2 linked regions of the Rubrivivax gelatinosus IL144 genome follow. The protein of the gene in region 2 interacts with the protein of the main gene of each other region in a pairwise test. Links are inferred from orthologs where the notes say so. Each region holds a gene or a part of one and is shown on either strand. Other genes may lie near its edges.

Region 1 (10,136 bases), 1.2 Mb from region 2 along the record:
CGCTTCGTGCAGGCCGCGTCAAGCCGCTGGCAGCGCCAGTGGACCGACTTCGCCAGCGCGCCGGAGCAGCCCTACCAACTGAGCGAAACCACGATCTGGCGCCCGGTGAACGCCGCTGCCGCCGGCGCGCTGGACCTGCAGGGCCGGCTGATCGGCGGCTGCATCGACACGCTGATGCATCTGGCCGCATCGCCCGACGGCGACCTGCCGGGTTACGTTCTGCGCAGCGCTGCACGCGGCGAAGCCACGCTGCTGTACCTGGAGAACGCCGAACTGCCGCCGCCTGCGCTGGTGCGCGCATTGCGCGGGCTGCGCGCGGCCGGCTGGTTCGACGGCGTGGCGGCGATGCTGATCGGGCGCAGCGGCGCCGAGCCGGCCGACGACCCGCAACGCCTGGACGATGCCCGGGCCGTCGAGCAATCGACGGCCGACCTGCCCTCCCCGGTGCTGGCCGATCTGGACATCGGCCACCGGCCGCCGCAATGGCTGCTGCTCAACGGCGCGATGGCCCGGCTGCGCCGGGACGGCCGCAGCCCCGGCGGCACGCTGGAGCAGCGCCTGGCCTGAGGCGCCGCGTCTTCAGGCCATGCCGCAGAGCTTGCGGAACGGCCCCAGCACCGCCTCGCCGCGGAAAGGCTTGACGATCCAGCCGGTGACGCCGGCCTCGCGGCCGCGGGCGCGGATCGCGGCGTTGTCCTCGGTGGTCAGCATGACGATGCGCACGTCCTTGTTGCCCAGGTCCTGGCGGATCGTGCGCGCCATCGTCAGCCCGTCCATGTTGGGCATGTTGACGTCGCTGACGATGAGCCGGATGCCCGGATCGGCGCCGAGCTTGGCGAGGCCGTCGCGGCCGTCGCTGGCGACGGCGACGTCGAAGCCGTTCTGACTGAGGAAGCTGGAGACGATTTCGCGCATCGTGCTCGAATCGTCGACGACGAGGACTTGGGCCATGGCGGTGGACGCTGACGGAGTTTTGGTGGTTCTTAGAACAGCTCGAGTTCGCCGGTGTCGCGCGGCGGCTCGGCCGCGTTGGCGAACTCGGTGAAACGGTCGGGGCGCCACAGCAGGTTGAAGATCAGCCGCTGCACGATGATCAGCGGCGGCAGCCCCGGACGGCGCGGGTCCGAGAGCTTGTAGCGCACGCACAGCTGCGGGTCCTGCGAGCCGAAGGAGATGTACTTCTGCTCGTGGTTGATGACGATCGGCACCTGGGTCTGCTCGTTGGCGAAGGCCTGCGGCGGGATGTAGCGGTTCTTGAACGCGCCCCAGATCAGGTTGGTCGTCTCGCCGAGCAGGTGGTTCAGCTCGCGAAAGCTCAGGTCGCCGCCGACGCCTTCGTAGCCGAAGCCCTGCAGCATGCCTTGCCGCAGCGCGCTCTCCTCGGTCTGCAGCATCATGTAGCCGCGGCACCAGGTGCTTTCCAGCGCGATCAGCGTCGACACCTGGCCGAAGATGATGCGGTCGTGCACGACGTAGGGCGGCTCGTTGTCCACCTGGGCGTGCGGGAACATCGAGCGGATCGCGCCGGCGGTCAGCTCGACGACGCCGTTCACCAGCTCGGTCGGGTAGCGCAGGCTGAACAGGCTGCACTCGACGGACTGGCGCAGCGCCTCCAGCTCGGTCCACGGGTGGCTGGCGGCCCGCGCCTGGGTCTCGTCCAGCGGTGTGTCGCCGGTGCGGCGCAGGAAGATCGGCAGCTCGGGGCGCTGGCGGTGGATGGCCACCGCGAGGTCCAGTGCGCTGCCGTTCTCGCAGGGCAGGTCCTCGGCGAGCATCACGCCGCCCAGGTCCTTGTGCTGCCCCAGCGTCGGCAGCGCGTCGGTGGCGCTTCGCGGCAGCACGACGAGCCCCAGCGACTGCGCGAAATCCCAGAGCGTCTGGTAGTGCCGGGGATCGTGTTCGAGCAGCAGCACCTTGGCTGCGAGCGTGGGGGCTTCGGACATGGCGGGCGCTCGGCAAAAAACGGGCGGCACGGCTGCAGGCCGGCCGGTCTGCACCGCACATCGGCCGCGCCGAGGCTCAGCTTGAGGCGGGTTGCCCCCAGCCACCACGCCCGAGCGTGGCGTTGTCCACGGCCGGCGCGCCCCGCGCACGCCGGCCGGCGGCGATCAGGCCGCGCGCGGCTTGACGCGCGAGGCGGCGAGCTTGGCGCGCGCGCGCGCCGTGTCGACGTCGTCGGCGTGCACCAGCGCCACGCCCATGCGGCGCTTGGCGAAGCTCTCGGGCTTGCCGAACAGGCGCAGTTCGCTGCCCGGCACGGCCAGCGCGTCGGCGACGCCGTCGAAGACGATGCCGGCGGCGTCGACGCCGCCGTAGACCACGGCGCTGGCGCCCGGGCTCTTCAGCGAGGCGTCGACCGGCAGGCCGAGGATGGCGCGCGCGTGCAGCTCGAACTCGTTCTGCCACTGCGTGGCCATCGTCACCATGCCGGTGTCGTGCGGGCGCGGGCTGACTTCGCTGAACCAGACCTGGTCGCCCTTGACGAAGAGCTCGACGCCGAACAGGCCCAGGCCGCCGAGGTCGTCGGTGATCTTCTTGGCGATGTCGCGCGAGGCGGCCAGCGCCGCCGGGCTCATCGGATGCGGCTGCCAGCTCTCGACGTAGTCGCCGCTGACCTGCACATGGCCGATGGGGTCGCAGAAATGGGTCTGCGGCTGGCCGTCGGCGCCCAGCGCGCGCACGGTGAGCTGGGTGATCTCGTAGTCGAAGGCGATGAAGCCTTCGACGATGATGCGGCCGCCGGCGACGCGGCCGCCGGCCATCGCGTAGTCCCAGGCCTTCTTCACGCCGTCGGGGCCGTCGATCTTGCTCTGGCCCTTGCCGCTGGAGCTCATCACCGGCTTGACGACACACGGGTAGCCGATGCCGCCGTCGATCGCGGCCTGCAGTTCTTCCAGCGAGTCGCAGAAGCGGTAGGGGCTGGTCGGCAGGCCCAGCGTCTCGGCGGCGAGGCGGCGGATGCCTTCGCGATCCATCGTCAGGCGCGCGGCGCGGGCCGTCGGGATGCAGCGGATGCGGCCTTCGGCTTCCATCTGCTCGAGCACCGGCGTCGCGATGGCCTCGATCTCGGGCACGACGAGCTGGGGCTTCTCGGCTTCGAGCAGCGCGCGCAGCTGCTCCGGGTCGCTCATCGTGATCGTGCGCGCGTGGTGCGCGACCTGCTGGCCGGGCGCGTTCTCGTAGCGGTCGACGGCGATCGTCTCGACGCCCAGGCGCTGCAGCGCGATCAGCACCTCCTTGCCGAGTTCGCCGCTGCCCAGCAGCAGGACGCGGGTGGCGGACGGGGACAGCGGGGTGCCGATGACGGTGCTCATGACGGGGGGAGGGGGAAGTCGGACGGACGGCCCGGATTGTCGCCGCAGGCACGCCCGGGGCCGCTTGTCGCGCGGCACAACGCGACCTTTGCCCGGCTTTTCCCGCTCAACGACTTCGTCGGAAAGCCGAAACCCAATCATGGCCCACCTCGACGACCTCTTCGGCGCCCCGCTGCACGAGCACCGTGGCGACCGCCAGCACCGCTTCATGGAGTCGGCGGACATCAACATCGTCTTTCGCGAGCTGTTCCGCCCGCTGCAGGCCAACGTGCGCCGAGGCATGACCATCGAGGGCCAGCTGTACGGCATCGAGATGGACCCCTGCATCCCCGGCGAGCTGCTGGGCTCGACCTGGATCGCGCCGGTCGCCGGCACGGCGTCGGACCCGGAGCGCCTGGCCGACAACGGCCTGCGCCGCGCGACGCTGGCCCAGCTGCTGGCCGAGCCGCGGCCGGAGTCGCTGTTCGTCTACGTCTGCGAACGCAAGATCAAGCGCCGCGCGGTGCTCTACGTCGAGCTGGCGTCCGAGGACGGCCAGTACGCCGCCGAGTACCCGATCCGCTCGGCGCGCGGCTGGCACCACCGCGAGCTGGTCGAGGCGCCGTACCGCCGCCTCGGGCCGCTGGCCCTGGCCTGATCAGCGGCCCAAGCCGGCGATCACCGCGCGCGCGACCTCGGCGAAGCCGGCGCCGCGCTCGCCGCGCGTGATCCAGCGCGGCCAGGTGTGCAGCTGCGCGGCGAAACGCCGCAGGTTGGCGACGCCTACCGAACGCTCGAAGGCCCCGAACATCAGCTGGTCGTTGGTCGAGTCGCCGACGTAGACCCAGCGTCCGATCTCGGGCGCCAGCTCGCGCCCGTAGAGCCGGCGCAGCATCCAGTGCGCCGCGCTCAGCTTGGTGTGCGTGCCGATCCAGCCGTTGACGTGGATCGAGCTGACGGTGGCCGTGAGCCCTTCTTCTTGCATCAGGCGCACGACGGCCTGGATCTGCGCCTCGTCCAGCCGCGCGAACTCGGAATGGTCGACGGCGATGTCGGTGACGCGGCCGTCGCTGTCGCGCGCCAGCGTCGCACCCGGCACTTCGCGCAGCACCCGCGCCGCGGCGGCGCGCAGGCGCTCGGCGTTGCGAACGCGTTCGGCCGCGGGCTGGGCGAACTCGATGCGTGCGCCGTCACCGTCGGGGATCAGCGCCGCGCCGCCGTTCTCGGCGACCATCGCGTCCAGCGGCCAGGCGCCCAGCAGCGGCAGGCACCAGCCCAGCGGCCGCCCGGTGATCGCGATCACCGGCACGCCGGCGGCGCGCAGCTCGGCCAGCGCGGCGGCGGCCGGCGGGTCGATCCGGCCCTCGGCGGTCAGCGTGTCGTCGATGTCGGTGAAGAGACCCAGGCTGCCGTGAAGTGCGGCGGGAACGAGGTCGACGGCTTGACTCAAGATAATTGACAGCTCGGCTGGACGGTCGATCATGGGCAGGTCGAAACGTCGCGAGCACGTCTCATGGCCCAGGATTCTGCCGCAAGCCCCCTGCCCTCCAAGCCTGCGCGACGCCCCCGGCGCCCGCGCGCCGTCGCCAGCGGCGACACCGCGCCGACGCTGTCGGCGCCGGCCATCGAGACCAGCGTCGTGCAGCGCGCCGCCGAGCGCCACCAGACCGTCACCGCGATGGCGCTGAAGGACGTGCTGAGCGCGCACGCCAACGGCGACGCCGGCCCCGACGGCGAATGGCTGCGCCAGCTGCAGGCGCTGATCGCCGGCTCGTCGCCCGACGAAGCCAAGGCCCTGCGCCGGCTGCTGTTCACGCGCGAGACCGCCGTCACCGAAGGCGTGGACCCCGACCTCGAGCTGCGCCCCGGCTGGCGCGACGGCGGCTACCCGTACAAGAACCTGATGTCGCGGCGCAGCTACGAGCGCCAGAAGTACCGGCTGCAGGTCGAGCTGCTGAAGCTGCAGGCCTGGGTCAAGGAGACCGGCCAGCGTGTCGTCATCTTGTTCGAGGGCCGCGACGCCGCCGGCAAGGGCGGCACGATCAAACGTTTCATGGAGCACCTGAACCCGCGCGGCGCGCGCGTCGTGGCGCTGGAGAAACCCAGCGACGTCGAACGCGGCCAGTGGTACTTCCAGCGCTACATCCAGCACCTGCCGACGCGCGGCGAGATCGTGCTCTTCGACCGCAGCTGGTACAACCGCGCCGGCGTCGAGCGCGTGATGGGCTTCTGCTCGGACGGCGAGTACGACGAGTTCATGCGCCAGGCGCCCGAGTTCGAGCGCCATCTCGTGCGCAGCGGCGTGCACCTGTTCAAGTTCTGGTTCTCGGTCAGCCGCGACGAGCAGCGCCGCCGCTTCAAGGAGCGCCGCGCCCACCCGCTCAAGCAGTGGAAGCTGTCGCCGATCGACGTCGCCTCGCTGGACAAGTGGGACGACTACACGCGCGCCAAGGAGTCGATGTTCCTGCACACCGACACCTCGGACGCGCCGTGGATCGTCATCAAGTCGGATTGCAAGAAGCGCGCGCGTCTGAACGCGATGCGCTACCTGCTGCACCGGCTGCCGTATTCCAACAAGGACCTGGGCACGCTGGGCACGGTCGACACGCTGCTCGTCGGGCGCGCGGCGATCGCCAGCTTCAGCGCGGAAGAGTTCACGCGCGCCAGCGAGTCCTGAGCCTTGGCGCGGGCCGGCGCGGTATCGCGCGCGGCCGGCCCGTGGCTACAATCGCCCACCTTTTCCGAGGAGCGTTGCAACCTCACCCGCTTGAGGCCAGGCTCGGAAAACCACACCCCCTTGCAACCGCGCTCACCCGCACGACTGTCGTCGTGGGTGGTGGGCGATGCGCTTTTCCTCCCTGACGCCGGCCGCGCGGGTTCCAACCGAACTGGAGCCTCGTGATGACTGCCGTCCTGAAAGCACAGCACCACCCCGACTACGCGATCGCCGACCTGGCACTCGCCGCCTGGGGCCGCAAGGAACTCAACATCGCCGAATGCGAGATGCCCGCGCTGATGGCCATCCGCAGCGAGTACGCCCAGAGCCAGCCGCTCAAGGGCGCACGCATCGCCGGCAGCCTGCACATGACCATCCAGACCGCGGTGCTCGTCGAGACGCTGCAGGCGCTGGGCGCCGAAGTGCGCTGGGCCTCGTGCAACATCTTCTCGACCCAGGACCACGCCGCCGCGGCGCTGGTCGAGCGCGGCACGCCGGTCTTCGCCTACAAGGGCGAGAACCTGACCGACTACTGGGACTACACCCACCGCATCTTCGAGTTCGGCCCGGCCGGCAGCGAGGGCGAAGGCCCGAACATGATCCTCGACGACGGCGGCGACGCGACGCTGCTGATGCACCTGGGCAAACGCGCCGAGAAGGACCTGTCGCTGCTGGACAAGCCGACGAGCGAGGAAGAGACCTGCCTGTTCGCCGCGATCAAGGCCAAGCTCGCCGTCGACCCGACCTGGTACAGCCGCAAGAGCGCCGAGATCATCGGCGTCACCGAAGAGACGACGACCGGCGTGCACCGCTTGAACGAGATGTCCGCCAAGGGCACGCTGCTGTTCCGAGCGATCAACGTCAACGACTCGGTCACGAAGAGCAAGTTCGACAACCTCTACGGCTGCCGCGAGTCGCTGGTCGACGGGATCAAGCGCGCCACCGACGTGATGGTCGCCGGCAAGATCGCCGTCGTCGCCGGCTACGGTGACGTCGGCAAGGGCAGCGCGCAGGCGCTGCGCGCGCTGTCGGCGCAGGTCTGGGTGACCGAGATCGACCCGATCAACGCGCTGCAGGCGGCGATGGAAGGCTACCGAGTCGTGACGATGGACTGGGCCGCCGACAAGGCCGACATCTTCGTCACCGCCACCGGCAACAAGAGCGTCATCACCTTCGACCACATGGCGAAGATGAAGCACAACGCGATCGTCTGCAACATCGGCCACTTCGACAACGAAATCGACGTCGCGTCGCTCGAAGCCAAGTGCCAGTGGGAAGAGATCAAGCCGCAGGTCGACCACGTCATCTTCCCGGACGGCAAGCGCATCATCCTGCTGGCCAAGGGCCGCCTGGTGAACCTGGGCTGCGCCACCGGCCACCCGAGCTACGTGATGTCGAGCTCGTTCGCGAACCAGACGATCGCCCAGATCGAGCTGTTCACGCACAGCGACTACTACGAGGCCGGCAAGGTCTACGTGCTGCCCAAGCACCTGGACGAGAAGGTCGCGCGCCTGCAGCTGAAGACGCTCAACGCCGAGCTGACCGAGCTGACCGAGGAGCAGGCGGCCTACATCGGCGTGCCCAAGCAGGGCCCGTACAAGCCGGACACCTACCGGTACTGAGCCCCGGCACCGCCAGCGGCCCGGCTGAGCCGGGCCGCGGCGGTTGCTTGACGGGCCGCTGTTCCGCCACGGCCCGCTTTTCTCCTGACCGCCTGCGAGTTCGCCCATGAGCACCACGCCCGTCAGCTTCGAGTTCTTCCCGCCGAACACGCCCGTCGGCGCGGACAAGCTGCGCACCGTCGTCCAGGATCTGGCGGCGGTGAAACCCGAGTTCTTCAGCGTCACCTACGGCGCCGGCGGCACGACGCGCGAGCGCACGCTGGAAACCGTCAAGGCCATCGCCGCGATGGGCCACGAGGCCGCGCCGCACCTGTCCTGCGTCGGCAGCACCGAGGCCAACATCGCCGAGATCCTGGCCACCTACCGCCAGCAGGGCATCCGCCGCATCGTCGCGCTGCGCGGCGACCTGCCCAGCGGCACCGCCACCGCCGGCGAGTTCCGCTACGCCAGCGAACTCGTCGAGTTCATCCGCCGCACCCAAGGCGACGACTGGTTCATCGAAGTCGCGGCCTACCCCGAATACCACCCGCAGCAGCGTTACGCGCGCCGCGACCTCGAGCACTTCGCGCACAAGGTGCGCGCCGGCGCCAACTCGGCGATCACGCAGTTCTTCTTCAACCCCGACGCCTATTTCCACTTCGTCGACGAAGTGCACAAGCTCGGCGTGCGCGTGCCCATCGTCCCGGGGATCATGCCGATCCACAACTACGCGCGCATCGCCCAGTTCGCCGCACGCGATGGCATCGAGATCCCGCGCTGGGTGGCGCTGAAGATGGAAGGCTTCATGGACGACGCCGCGTCGGTGCGCGCCTTCGGCGTCGAGGTCGTCACGCGGCTGTGTGAACGGCTGATCGCCGGCGGCGCCCCGGCGCTCCACTTCTACACGCTGAACCAGTCGGCCTTGTCGCTGGAGATCTGCCGCAAACTGGGCTTGGCTCAAGCGGACTGACGTCGGTCAAGAGCAACAACCCGGGACAGCCTGGGGCGTTAGCGGTCTCGAATTTGCGTTAACGCAAATATGAGTGAAATTGATGCGCGCCAAATTGATCTCGGCCATGTGGCCTAGTTCACATCAAGAGAAGAGGAGTCTCTCCATGTTCAAGCGCACCGCGCTCGCGCTCGTCGCCATGATGGCCGGTCTGGCCGCCCCGATGGCCCAGGCCCAGGCTGACGACACCGGCTCGTGGATCGTCCGTGCCCGCGCGCTGTACCTCGACTCCGCCAACAAGGACAGCACCGGCCTCGACCTGAGCGTCAACAACAAGACCTTCCCGGAAGTCGACATCACCTACTTCTGGACGCCGAACCTGGCCACCGAGCTGATCCTGACCTACCCGCAGAAGCACGACCTGAAGGCCGGCGGCGCCAAGATCGGTTCGCTGAAGCACCTGCCGCCGACGCTGACGCTGCAGTACCACTTCACGAACGTGCAGGGCTTCCGTCCCTACCTCGGCGCCGGCGTGAACTACACGCGCTTCTCGAACGTCGACTTCGACCCGGCGGTCGAAACCGCGCTGCATCCCTCGATCGACAAGAACAGCTGGGGCATGGCGCTGAACGCCGGCTTCGACGTCCCGATGGGCGGCGGCTGGCTGTTCAACGTCGACGTGAAGAAGGTCCAGATCCGCACCGACGTGTCCTCCAGCGGCACCAAGGTCGGCACCTTCAAGGTCGACCCGATGCTCTACAGCATCGGCGTCGGCAAGCGCTTCTGATGCTCGAAGCGGCCCGGCACGGCCGGGCCGCGTGTTCCCTGTCCTTTACGTCCTAGCGTTTCCTGGAGGCCGCCCGCGAGGCGGCCTCCGCGTTTCCGGAGCCCACGGCCGACAGCAGGAAGTCCAGCCCGCTGCGGTCGGCGCCGAGCGGCACCGGCGTCAGCGAGACGCCGAGCACCGGGTACGCACCGCAGGCCTCGCCGCTGGAGCAGACGACGCCGTCGTTGTCGTAGTCGCTGCCGGCCAGCACGGTCACCGAGGCGGCGTCCAGCCCGTCGATGCGGTAGCGGTAGACACCGCCCGAGGCCCGCAGCATCGCCTGCTTCAGCACCTTGTCGCCCGTGGCGTCGTAGACCAGCACGTAGATCGGCCCGATGTCCGGCGTGCTCGTCGCATCCAGCTTCTGGATGCTCAGCGGCAGGGTCAGCGTGCGCCGGCTCGTCATCACCGTGATCTGCGGCGTGTAGACGCCGGCCGCCAGGCCGCTGCGATCGACCGTGACGCGGTAGCGCCCCAGGCCGGCGGCGTCGACCGCGACCGGCGCGACGCTCACCGCGGCGCTGTCGTCGCCGACGGCGCCGACGGTCTCGTCGGTCGGCGCGGTGACGCGCAGCGTGAACTCCAGGCTGCTCGTCGTGGTGCCGAAGTCCAGCGCCGAAGGCTGGGCCTCGACGACACCCTGGATCCCGGGCGCCCAACCGCCGTTCTTCAGCGCGATCGCCGCACGCACCGCCTTGGCCGCGTCGACGATGCCCCAGCCGTACTGGCTGTCGTGGCCGGTGGCGCCGGC
Region 2 (9,992 bases):
TCTCGGACTGAATGATGCCTGCGTTCGGCGCAACGGTCGGTGCAAGGGTTTCCACGCAGCGTTCAATCAAGGCGAAGGCCGCCCGCAGGCGGCCTTCGTCGTCGGGTGGCAGGCGGATCAGCCGTTGACCGCGGCCAGCGCCGGGCGGCTGCCGAAGCGCTTGCGGATCGAGGCCTCGATGCCGGCGGCGTCCAGGCCCAGCATGGACAGCAGCTTGGCCGGGTCGCCGTGTTCGACGAAGCGGTCGGGGATGCCCAGCTGCAGCACCGGCGTCGTCGCCCCGGCGGCGGCCAGGCATTCGAGCACCGCACTGCCGGCGCCGCCCATCACGCAGCCTTCCTCGACGGTGACCAGGGCCTCGTGGCGGCGCGCCATCTCGAGCACCAGGGCCTCGTCCATCGGCTTCACGAAGCGCATGTCGACGACCGTCGCGCCGAGCTTCTCGGCGGCGGCCAGCGCCGGGTGCAGCAGCGTGCCGAAGGCCAGGATCGCGATGCGCTGGCCTTCGCGGCGCACGACGCCCTTGCCCCACTCCCATTCGCTGAGGCCGGTCTCGATCTCGGCGCCGCAGCCGCTGCCGCGCGGGTAGCGCACGGCCACCGGCTGGTCGCGGCGGTAGGCCGTGGTCAGCGCCTGGCGGCACTCGTTCTCGTCGCTGGGCGCGAGCAGCGCGCAGTTCGGGATGCAGCGGATGAAGGCGATGTCGTAGACGCCGGCGTGCGTCGGGCCGTCGGCACCGACGATGCCGCCGCGGTCGAGCGCGAAGACCACCGGCAGGTTCTGCAGCGCGACGTCGTGCACCAGCTGGTCGTAGGCGCGCTGCAGGAAGGTGCTGTAGATCGCGACCACGGGCTTGAGCCCTTCGCAGGCCAGACCGGCGGCGAAGGTCACCGCGTGCTGCTCGGCGATGCCGACGTCGTGGTAGCGGCGCGGGAAGCGCTTGTGGAACTCGACCATGCCCGAGCCTTCGCGCATCGCCGGCGTGATGCCCACGAGGCGCTCGTCGGCCTCGGCCATGTCGCACAGCCACTGGCCGAAGACCTGGGTGAAGGTCGGCTTGCCGCCGCTGCTCTTGGGGAAGCCCTCGGCCGGGTTGAAGCGGCCGCTGGCGGCGTGGTACTTGACCGGGTCGGCCTCGGCCATCTTGTAGCCGTAGCCCTTCTTCGTGACCACGTGCAGGAACTGCGGGCCCTTCTTGTTGCGCAGGTTCTCCAGCGTCGGGATCAGCGCGTCGAGGTCGTGGCCGTCGATCGGGCCGACGTAGTTGAAGCCGAACTCCTCGAAGATCGTGCCCGGCACGACCATGCCCTTGGCGTGCTCCTCGAAGCGGCGCGCCAGCTCGAACAGCGGCGGCGCGGCCTTCAGCACGGCCTTGGCGCCTTCGCGCGCGGCGGCGTAGAAGTTGCCGCTCATCAGCCGCGCCAGGTGCTTGTTCAGCGCGCCCACCGGCGGGCTGATCGACATGTCGTTGTCGTTGAGCACGACGAGGATGTCGGCGTTGACGCCGGCATGCGGCACGCCGGCGTTGTTCAGCGCCTCGAAGGCCATGCCGGCGGTCATCGAGCCGTCGCCGATGACGGCGATGGCCTTGCGGTCCTCGCCCTTCTGCTTGGCCGCCAGCGCCATGCCCAGCGCGGCGCTGATGCTGGTCGAGCTGTGGCCGGTGGCGAAGGTGTCGTACTCGCTCTCGTCGCGGCGCGGGAAGCCGGCGATGCCGCCGAGCTGGCGCAGCGTGTGCATGCGCTCGCGCCGGCCGGTCAGCACCTTGTGCGGATAGGTCTGGTGGCCGACGTCCCAGACGATGCGGTCGTGCGGCGTGTTGAAGACGTAGTGCAGCGCGACCGTCAGTTCCACCGTGCCCAGGTTGCTGCCGAGGTGACCCCCGGTCTGGCTGACGGTGTTCAGCACGAACTCGCGCACTTCGCGCGCGAGCCCGGGCAGGTCGCTGCGCGACATGCGGCGCAGGTCGGCGGGCGTCTGGATCGAATCGAGATATTTGCTCATGTCAGTTTCCACCGCGCTGGACGAGCCGCGGCGCCGATGACGGCACCACGAACCGCTCCCGCCGCCGTCCGCCTCCCAACGGCCGGCAACGGGGATCAAGCCGTCAGTTCAGTTCTCGCGTTCCACCACCTTGTCGGCGATCGCGGCCAGGGCCGCGACATCGGCCAGGCCGCTGCGCTCGAGCGCCGCGAGCGCCTGCGCGCGCAGTTCCTGCGCGTAGCGGCGGGCGGGCTCCAGGCCGAGCACCGAGACGTAGGTCGGCTTGTTGGCCTCCTGGTCCTTGCCGGCGGTCTTGCCGAGCTTGTCGGAGGCCTGGGTGCAGTCGAGGATGTCGTCGACGACCTGGAAGGCCAGACCGATCGCTTCGCCGTAGACCGACAGCGCCTGCCAGGTGGCGGGCGTCGGCGAACCGCAGGCCGCCCCCATCTGCACGCTGGCCAGCAGCAGCGCGCCGGTCTTCTTGCGGTGCATCTCGCGCAGCGTCGCCTCGTCGAGCATCCGCCCGGTGTTGGCGAGGTCGATCGCCTGGCCGCCGGCCATGCCGGCGTGGCCCGCGGCGCGCGCCAGCAGGCGCACCAGGCGTGCCTGCAGCACCGGCTCGACGCCTTCGTCGGGGGTGAGGATCTCGAAGGCCAGCGCCTGCATCGCGTCGCCGGCGAGCATCGCCTGGGCCTCGCCGTACTTCACGTGCACCGTCGGCTTACCGCGGCGCAGCACGTCGTTGTCCATGCAGGGCATGTCGTCGTGCACCAGCGAGTAGGCGTGGATCAGTTCCACCGCCGCGGCGCTGCGCAGCGCGGCTTCGCGCGAACCGCCCAGCGCCTCGCAGGCGGCGAGCACGAGCAGCGGCCGCAGCCGCTTGCCGCCGTCGAGCACGCCGTAGCGCATCGCCTCGCCGAGGCCGGCGGGGGCATCTTCGGGAACCCAGGTCTCGAGTGCGGCTTCCACCGCGTCGAGCTGGTGTCGCGCCCAGTGATCGAAGTTCAGGGTGCGCTCCATGTCTTCAGCTGTCCATCGTCAAGTAGCTTGACCTGTTCCTCGACCGCCTGCAGCCGGTTACGACAAAAGGTCAGCAGTTCGCTGCCGCGCCTGTAGCCGTCGAGCAACTGGTCCAGCGGCATCTGGCCGGTCTCCATGCGCTGGACCAGGCGGTCCAGTTCGGCGACGGCTTCCTCGTAGCTGGCGGGCTCCTGCGGGGCGGGGACGGACGACATTCGGTGGGAACGTGACAGCAAGCCGGGCATTCTAGACACACGGGACTGCCGCGCTCGGGCACTCCACCTGCCCCGGACCGCGGGCACCCCGGCCGGTACAATGTTCGGTTCGCCTGACGAAACCATGCGACGCCGCCGAGGGGCGTCGAGCGTCAGGCGCCATGCCCGCCCGCGGGGCCACCGGGCGGGGGTTTGGACATCCGTCACGGAGGATCCCCTCGGATCATGTCTGACCTGAGCATCAGTCTCGAAGCTCTCGAGCGAAGCACGTCTCAGCTTCCCGTCACCAGTTATTTCGACGAGGGTCTGTTCCAGCAGGAACAGAAACTCATCTTCGATGCCGGACCGCGCTACGTCGGCCACGAGCTCGCCGTCCCCGCCACAGGCGACTACCACGCCCTCGTGCACGAAGGCGAGGGCCGCGCGCTGGTGCGCCACGAACGCGGCATCGAGCTCGTCTCCAACGTCTGCCGGCATCGCCAGGCGATCATGCTCAAGGGCCGCGGCCGCACCCAGGGCGGCATCGTCTGCCCGCTGCACCGCTGGACCTACGACCTCGAAGGCCGGCTCGTCGGCGCGCCGCATTTCCCCGCAGACCCCTGCCTGAACCTGAAGCAGTACCCGCTGCGCGCCTGGAACGGGCTGTTGTTCGAGGACAACGGGCGCGACATCGCCGCCGACCTGGCCGGCATGGCGCCGCAGCCGCTGCTCGACTTCTCGGGCTACGTCTTCGACCGCGCCGTGGTGCACGAGTGCGACTACAACTGGAAGACCTTCATCGAGGTCTACCTCGAGGACTACCACGTCGGCCCGTTCCACCCGGGGCTGGGCTCGTTCGTCACCTGCAACGACCTGAGCTGGGAGTTCGGCGCGCACCACTCGGTGCAGACGGTGGGCGTGCACCAGGCGCTGGCGCGGCCGGGCTCGCCGGTCTACCGCCGCTGGCACGACGCGCTGCTCGCCTACCGCGCCGGCCAGCCGCCGGCGCAGGGCGCGGTGTGGCTGACGCTCTACCCGACGATCATGGTCGAGTGGTATCCGCACGTGCTCGTCGTGTCCTCGCTGTTCCCCAAGGGCCCGCGCAAGACGCTGAACCTGGTCGAGTTCTTCTACCCCGAGGAGATCGCCTTGTTCGAGCGCGAGTTCGTCGAGGCCCAGCAGGCCGCCTACATGGAGACCTGCGTCGAGGACGACGAGATCGCGGAGAGAATGGACGCCGGCCGCCGCGCGCTGATGGAGCGCGGCGACAACGAGGTCGGGCCCTACCAGAGCCCGATGGAAGACGGCATGCAACAGTTCCACGAGTGGTACCGGCGGCAGATGAAGCTCGCACGATGAGCCGCACGCGCGCGGCCCCCGGGCCGCTGCGCGCGCCCCTGCTGATCACGGGCGCCGCCTTCCTGTTCGCGGCCATGGGGCTGTGCGTCAAGCTCGCCTCGGCGCAGTACGGCGCCGGCGAGATCGTCATGTACCGCTCGGCCGTCGGCGTCGTGCTGATGGCGCTGATGCTGCGCGCCGGCCGCACGTCGCTGGCCACGCGCGTGCCCTGGCTGCACCTGCAGCGCAGCGCCGCCGGCCTCGGCGGCATGTGCTTGTGGTTCTACGCCCTGGGCGCGCTGCCGCTGGCCACCGGGATGACGCTGAACTACACCTCGTCGGTGTGGGTCGCGGTCTTCGTCGTCGGCGCCGCCTGGGGCAGCGGCCAGCGGCCGGACGCGAGGCTGGTGATCGCGGTGCTGGCCGGTTTCGGCGGCGTCGCGCTGATCCTCCAACCCACGCTCGAGACACGCCAGCTGCTGCACGGTCTGGCCGGACTGGTGTCGGGGCTGCTGTCGGCGCGCGCCTATCTGCACGTGCGTTCGCTGGGTCAGGCCGGCGAGCCCGAAGAACGCATCGTCTTCTACTTCTCCGTCGCCGGCGTCGCGGCCGGTGCGCTGCTGATGCTCGTCGGCGGCGGGCCGCATCCGCACACCCTGCGCGGCGCATTGCTGCTGCTCGCCACCGGCGCGCTCGCTTCGGCGGCACAGCTGATGCTGACACGCGCCTACGCGATCGGCCAGGCGATGACCAACGCGGTGCTGCAATACCTGGGCATCGTGTTCTCCTTCGGCTTCGGCGTCTGGCTGTTCGACGACCCGGTCACGCTGTCGGCGCTGGCCGGCATGGCGCTGATCGTCGGCGCCGGCATCGCCGCCACCTGGCTGGCACGCACGCCGCGCGTCACCTCTTCCACGGACATCCACGGAGACCTGAGATGAGCTTCACCACCCTCGTGAGCGCCGAGGACCTGCGCGCCGCGCCGGCCGGCATCGTCGTGCTCGACTGCGGCTTCGACCTCGGCGACCCGGCCGCCGGCGAACGTGCTTTCGCCGCCGGCCACCTGCCGGGCGCGATCTACGCCCACTTGGAGCGCGACCTGTCCGGCCCCAAGGGCGACGGCAGCCACGGCCGCCATCCGCTGCCCACGCGCGAGGCTTTCGCCGCGACCGTCGGCGCCTGGGGCATCGCCCCCGAGACCCAGGTCGTCTGCTACGACGCCCAGGGCGGCCCGTACGCGGCGCGCGCCTGGTGGATGCTGAAGTGGCTGGGCCACGAGAAGGTCGCGGTGCTCGACGGCGGCCCGGCCGCCTGGACGGCCGCCGGCGGCGAACTCGTGACCGCGACCGCCGCACTGGCCGCCCGCCCGCCCTACCCGATGACCCGCGAACCGGCGATGGCGACGATCACCGCCGAGTCGCTGCTGGCCGCGCTGGGCCACGTGCGCGTCGTCGACGCGCGCGCCGGCGAACGTTTCCGCGGCGAGGTCGAGCAGATCGACCCGGTCGGCGGCCACATCCCGGGCGCGACCAACCGCTGCTTCAAGGACAACCTGCAGGCCGACGGCCGCTTCAAGCCGGCGCCGCTGCTGCGCGCCGAGATCGAACGCTGGGCGACGCCGGCCGAGCAGGTGGTGCTGCAGTGCGGCAGCGGGGTCACCGCCTGCCACAACCTGCTGGCGATGGCGCATGCCGGTTTCGAGGGCATGCGGCTGTATCCCGGCTCGTGGAGCGAGTGGTGCCGCGATCCCTCGCGGCCGATCGCCCGCGGCTGACGTTCATCAATCCGATCCCGCTTGCAGGAACGCCGACCCTGCAGAACACTCGAAACATCGAACCCCAAGGAGTCTCCATGTACAAGCGCATCCTGGTCCCCACCGACGGCTCCGAGATCACGGCCAAGGCGGTCCAGACGGCTCTGGAGCTGGCCCAGCTCGCCGGCGCCGAACTGTTCGTCATCGGCGTCAAGGAGCCCTTCCCGTACAGCGCGATCTCGGAGATGCAGCCGGTGCCGCCGCAGGAGTTCTACGACGCGCAGGAACGCATCGCCTCGTCGCGCGTGAAGGCCGTCATCGAGGCCGCCGGCGCCGTCAAGGTGCCCTGCAGCGGCCACACGATCGAGGCGCTGCACCCCTGGGAAGCGATCATCGAACACGCGACGAACCAGAACTGCGACCTGATCGTCATGGCCTCGCACGGCCGCCGCGGCGTCAGCGCGCTGCTGTTGGGCAGCGAGACGCAGAAGGTGCTGACGCACAGCACGCTGCCGGTGCTGGTCGTGCGCTGAACGCACGCTCCGATTTCGTGTTGAACCCCGCCGTCCGGCGGGGTTTTTCTTTGGGCCGCCTCAGGCCGGCTGCAGCGCCAGCCGGCCTTTCTGTGCCGCCAGCGTGCGCGCCAGCAGCGAGGCCAGCGCGTAGAGCGCATCCACCGTCGGCGTCGGCCGGCCGACGATACGGCCGAGTTCGGCCACCGCGCCGACCAGCGCCTCCAGCTCCAGCGCGCGGCCGTGTTCGACGTCCTGCAGCATCGAGGTCTTGTGCGCGCCCACCGCCTCGGCACCGGCCAGGCGCTGCTCCAGCGTGATGCGAAAACGCACGCCCAGCGCCTCGGCCACCGCCTGGGCCTCGGCCATCGCCGCGGCGGCCAGCGCCCGTGTCGGGCCGAAGCGGGTGATGTCTTCCAGCGTCGCGTGCGTCAGCGCGCTGATCGGGTTGAAGCACAGGTTGCCCCAGAGCTTGACCCAGAGCTCGGCGCGGATGTCGCGCGCCACCGGCGCCTTGAAGCCGGCCTTCATCAGCGCCTGCGACAGCGCCTCGACCCGTTCGCTGCGGCTGCCGTCGGGCTCGCCGATCGTGAAGCGGTTGCCTTCGACGACACGCACCAGCCCCGGCTCGACGAGCTCGGCCGCCGGGTAGACGATGCCGCCGAGGATGCGCTCCGGCGCGATCGCCGCGGCGATGCGTCCGCCCGGGTCCACGCTCTGCAGCTGGCGCCCTTCGTAGGGGCCGGCGAGCTTGTGGAAGTACCACCAGGGCACGCCGTTGATCATCGTGACGACGCTGGTGTGCGGCGCCAGCAGCGCCGGCAGCCCGGGCAGCAGGTCGGCGACCTGGTGCGCCTTGACCGCCAGCACGACGACGTCCTGCGGCCCGGCGTCCTCGGTGCGCTCGAAAGCGCGTGCCTCGGGCGCCGCGAGTTCGCTGCCGTCTTCGAGGATCAGGCGGAAGCCGCGCGCGCGGATCGCCTCCAGGTTGCGCCCGCGCGCGATGAAGCTGACGTCTTCGCCCGCGGCCGAAAGCCGTGCGCCCAGATAGCCGCCGATCGCGCCGGCGCCGACGATCGTGATCTTCATCCGCCCAGCCCCAGCTTGGCGGCCATGCCGATGCGCTGCAGCTTGCCGGTCGCGCCCTTGGGGATCTCGGCCATGAACAGGATGCGCTTGGGCACCTTGAAGTCGGCGACACGCGCGGCGACGAAGTCCTGCAGCTCGCGTTCGCTGGGCTGCTGGCCTTCACGCGGCACGACGGCGGCGGCGACCTCCTCGCCCAGCTTCGGGTGCGGCATGCCGAAGCACACGACCTGGGCGACGGCCGGGTGGTCCATCAGGATCTCGTCGATCTCGCGCGGGCTGATCTTCTCGCCGCCCCGGTTGATGATCTCCTTCAAGCGCCCGGTGATCGTGACGTAGCCCTCGGCGTCCAGCGTGCCCTGGTCGCCGGTGCGGAACCAGCCGTTGGTGAAGGCCTCGGCGTTGGCCTTGGGGTTGGACTCGTAGCCGGCGGTGACGTTGGGGCCGCGGATGACGATCTCGCCGACCGCGCCGCGCGGCAGCAGCGTGCCGTGCTCGTCCATGATCGCGATCTCGGGCCCCGCCGCCGGGCCGACGCTGCCGGGCTTGCGCACGGCCGGCGGCAGCGGGTTGCAGGCCATCTGGTGCGTGGCCTCGGTCATGCCGTAGGCCTCGATCAGCGGCGCGCCGAACACCTCTTCGAGTTCGCGGATCACCTGCGGCGGCATCGACGACGAGGACGAGCGCAGGAAACGCAGCGGATGCCGCGCGATGACCTCGGCGTTGCGCCGCGCGCGGCCGAGGATCGCCTGGTGCATCGTCGGCACCGCCGTGTACCAGGTGGGCGCGGCCTCGTCCATCCAGCCGAAGAACTTCAGCGCGTCGAAGCCCGGCGTGCAGAAGATGCGCGAGCCCGCGGACAGCGGCGCCAGCACGCCGGCGATCAGGCCGTGGATGTGAAACAGCGGCATCACGTTGAGCCCGCCGTCGGCCGGCGTCAGCTGCAGCGTGTCGCGGATGTGCTGCGCCGACGCCGCCAGATTGGCCTGCGACAGCGGCACGATCTTCGGCCGCGAGGTCGTGCCCGAGGTGTGCAGCACCATCGAGACGTCGCCGGGCTGGGCCTCGCCGCCGTCGGCCGTCGGCGTGCTGGCGGCAGAGCCGTCGCGCGGCACCAGCGTGAAGCTGCCGGCCGGCGCGCCGTCGGCGACGACGAGGTCGAGCACACGCACGCCCAGGCGTTCGGCGACCGCCACCGCCGGCGAGGCGCTGCCGCGTTCGACGATCAGCGCCTTGGCGCGCAGGTCCGACAGGTAGAACTCGAACTCCTCGGCGCGGTAGGCCGGGTTCAGCGGCGCGCTGGCGACGCCGCTGGCGCAGGCGACGAAGCAGCTCGCCATCTCGGGGCCGTTGGCGAGCACGATGGCGACGCGGTCGCCGCGGCCCACGCCCAGCGTGTTCAGCGTCGAAACGGTGCCGGCGATCTGCGCGCGAAGGCCGCGGTAGTTGAGCGGCGCGCGGCCGGGAGCGGCCAGCGCGACGGCGTCTTCGGCGCCGGCCCGCAGCAGCGCCTCCAGGGTCTGGTGCATCGGGTACTCCTCGGAAACGGATGCGTCGGGCGTTTATACCGCTGGCGACGGCAGCGTCCCGAGCAGGCGAGCGACGGCGTCGGGGGCTTCCTCGTGTGCAAGGTGGCCGACACCTGGCAGTGGCAGCAAGAGCGCACGCGGGCACAGCGCCGCCACGCGCCGCGCCTGCGACGGCCGCACCGCGCGGTCGCGCAGCCCGGTGATCAGCCACAGCGGCACCGGGAAACGGCGCAGATCCTGCTCCATCGTGCTCAGGTCCCAGTGGGCCATCATGCCCAGCGCGGCCTCGGCGTGGCCGGGGCGTGTCATCAGCGCCCGGTAGGCGTCCAGCCCGTCCTGGTCCAGGTGCGAGCCGGTGCCTTCGATCAAGCGGCGCACGACCGCCGGATCCTCGGCGCGGCGCGCGAACAGGTGCGAGACCCAGCGCTGCGCGTACAGGAGCCGCGCCAGCGGCGACAGCAGCGCCGCCGCACGGCCGCCGAACGGCAGGAAGGCGCCGTTGATCGACACCACGACCGAGGGCTTCACCAGCCCGTCGAGCACCATGCGCACCGCGACCGCGGCGCCGGCCGAGTGG

Evidence for each region.
Region 1: the proteins of RGE_RS08195 (region 2) and purT interact in binary tests that used the Escherichia coli proteins (3 or more experiments, as listed by UniProt). The link is inferred for Rubrivivax gelatinosus IL144 from one-to-one orthologs.

Annotation. Positions count from the first base shown.
Region 1 is NC_017075.1:524,364-534,499, reverse strand. What follows is about bases 1,212-4,187. They hold purT (formate-dependent phosphoribosylglycinamide formyltransferase), read right to left. Parts: upstream 3,315-4,187; coding sequence 2,109-3,314; downstream 1,212-2,108. Other genes in these bases: RGE_RS02475 (HAD-IIB family hydrolase), read right to left, coding at 3,952-4,187; RGE_RS02480 (hypothetical protein), read left to right, coding at 3,454-3,951; RGE_RS02490 (chemotaxis protein CheX), read right to left, coding at 1,212-1,943. Also shown: RGE_RS02500 (S66 family peptidase), read left to right, coding at 1-567; RGE_RS02495 (response regulator), read right to left, coding at 580-951; more of RGE_RS02490, read right to left, coding at 984-1,211; more of RGE_RS02475, read right to left, coding at 4,188-4,776; ppk2 (polyphosphate kinase 2), read left to right, coding at 4,807-5,970; ahcY (adenosylhomocysteinase), read left to right, coding at 6,195-7,631; metF (methylenetetrahydrofolate reductase [NAD(P)H]), read left to right, coding at 7,738-8,580; RGE_RS02455 (OmpW/AlkL family protein), read left to right, coding at 8,726-9,346; RGE_RS02450 (S8 family serine peptidase), read right to left, coding at 9,399-10,136. UniProt on the Escherichia coli protein: Involved in the de novo purine biosynthesis. Catalyzes the transfer of formate to 5-phospho-ribosyl-glycinamide (GAR), producing 5-phospho-ribosyl-N-formylglycinamide (FGAR). Formate is provided by PurU via hydrolysis of 10-formyl-tetrahydrofolate.
Region 2 is NC_017075.1:1,716,417-1,726,408, reverse strand. What follows is about bases 1,059-3,890. They hold RGE_RS08195 (polyprenyl synthetase family protein), read right to left. Parts: upstream 3,004-3,890; coding sequence 2,113-3,003; downstream 1,059-2,112. Other genes in these bases: RGE_RS08185 (aromatic ring-hydroxylating oxygenase subunit alpha), read left to right, coding at 3,444-3,890; xseB (exodeoxyribonuclease VII small subunit), read right to left, coding at 2,988-3,218; dxs (1-deoxy-D-xylulose-5-phosphate synthase), read right to left, coding at 1,059-2,004. Also shown: GTP cyclohydrolase FolE2, read right to left, coding at 1-1; more of dxs, read right to left, coding at 118-1,058; more of RGE_RS08185, read left to right, coding at 3,891-4,556; RGE_RS08180 (DMT family transporter), read left to right, coding at 4,553-5,476; RGE_RS08175 (sulfurtransferase), read left to right, coding at 5,473-6,309; RGE_RS08170 (universal stress protein), read left to right, coding at 6,387-6,821; RGE_RS08165 (2-dehydropantoate 2-reductase), read right to left, coding at 6,882-7,889; RGE_RS08160 (acyl--CoA ligase), read right to left, coding at 7,886-9,415; alpha/beta fold hydrolase BchO, read right to left, coding at 9,449-9,992.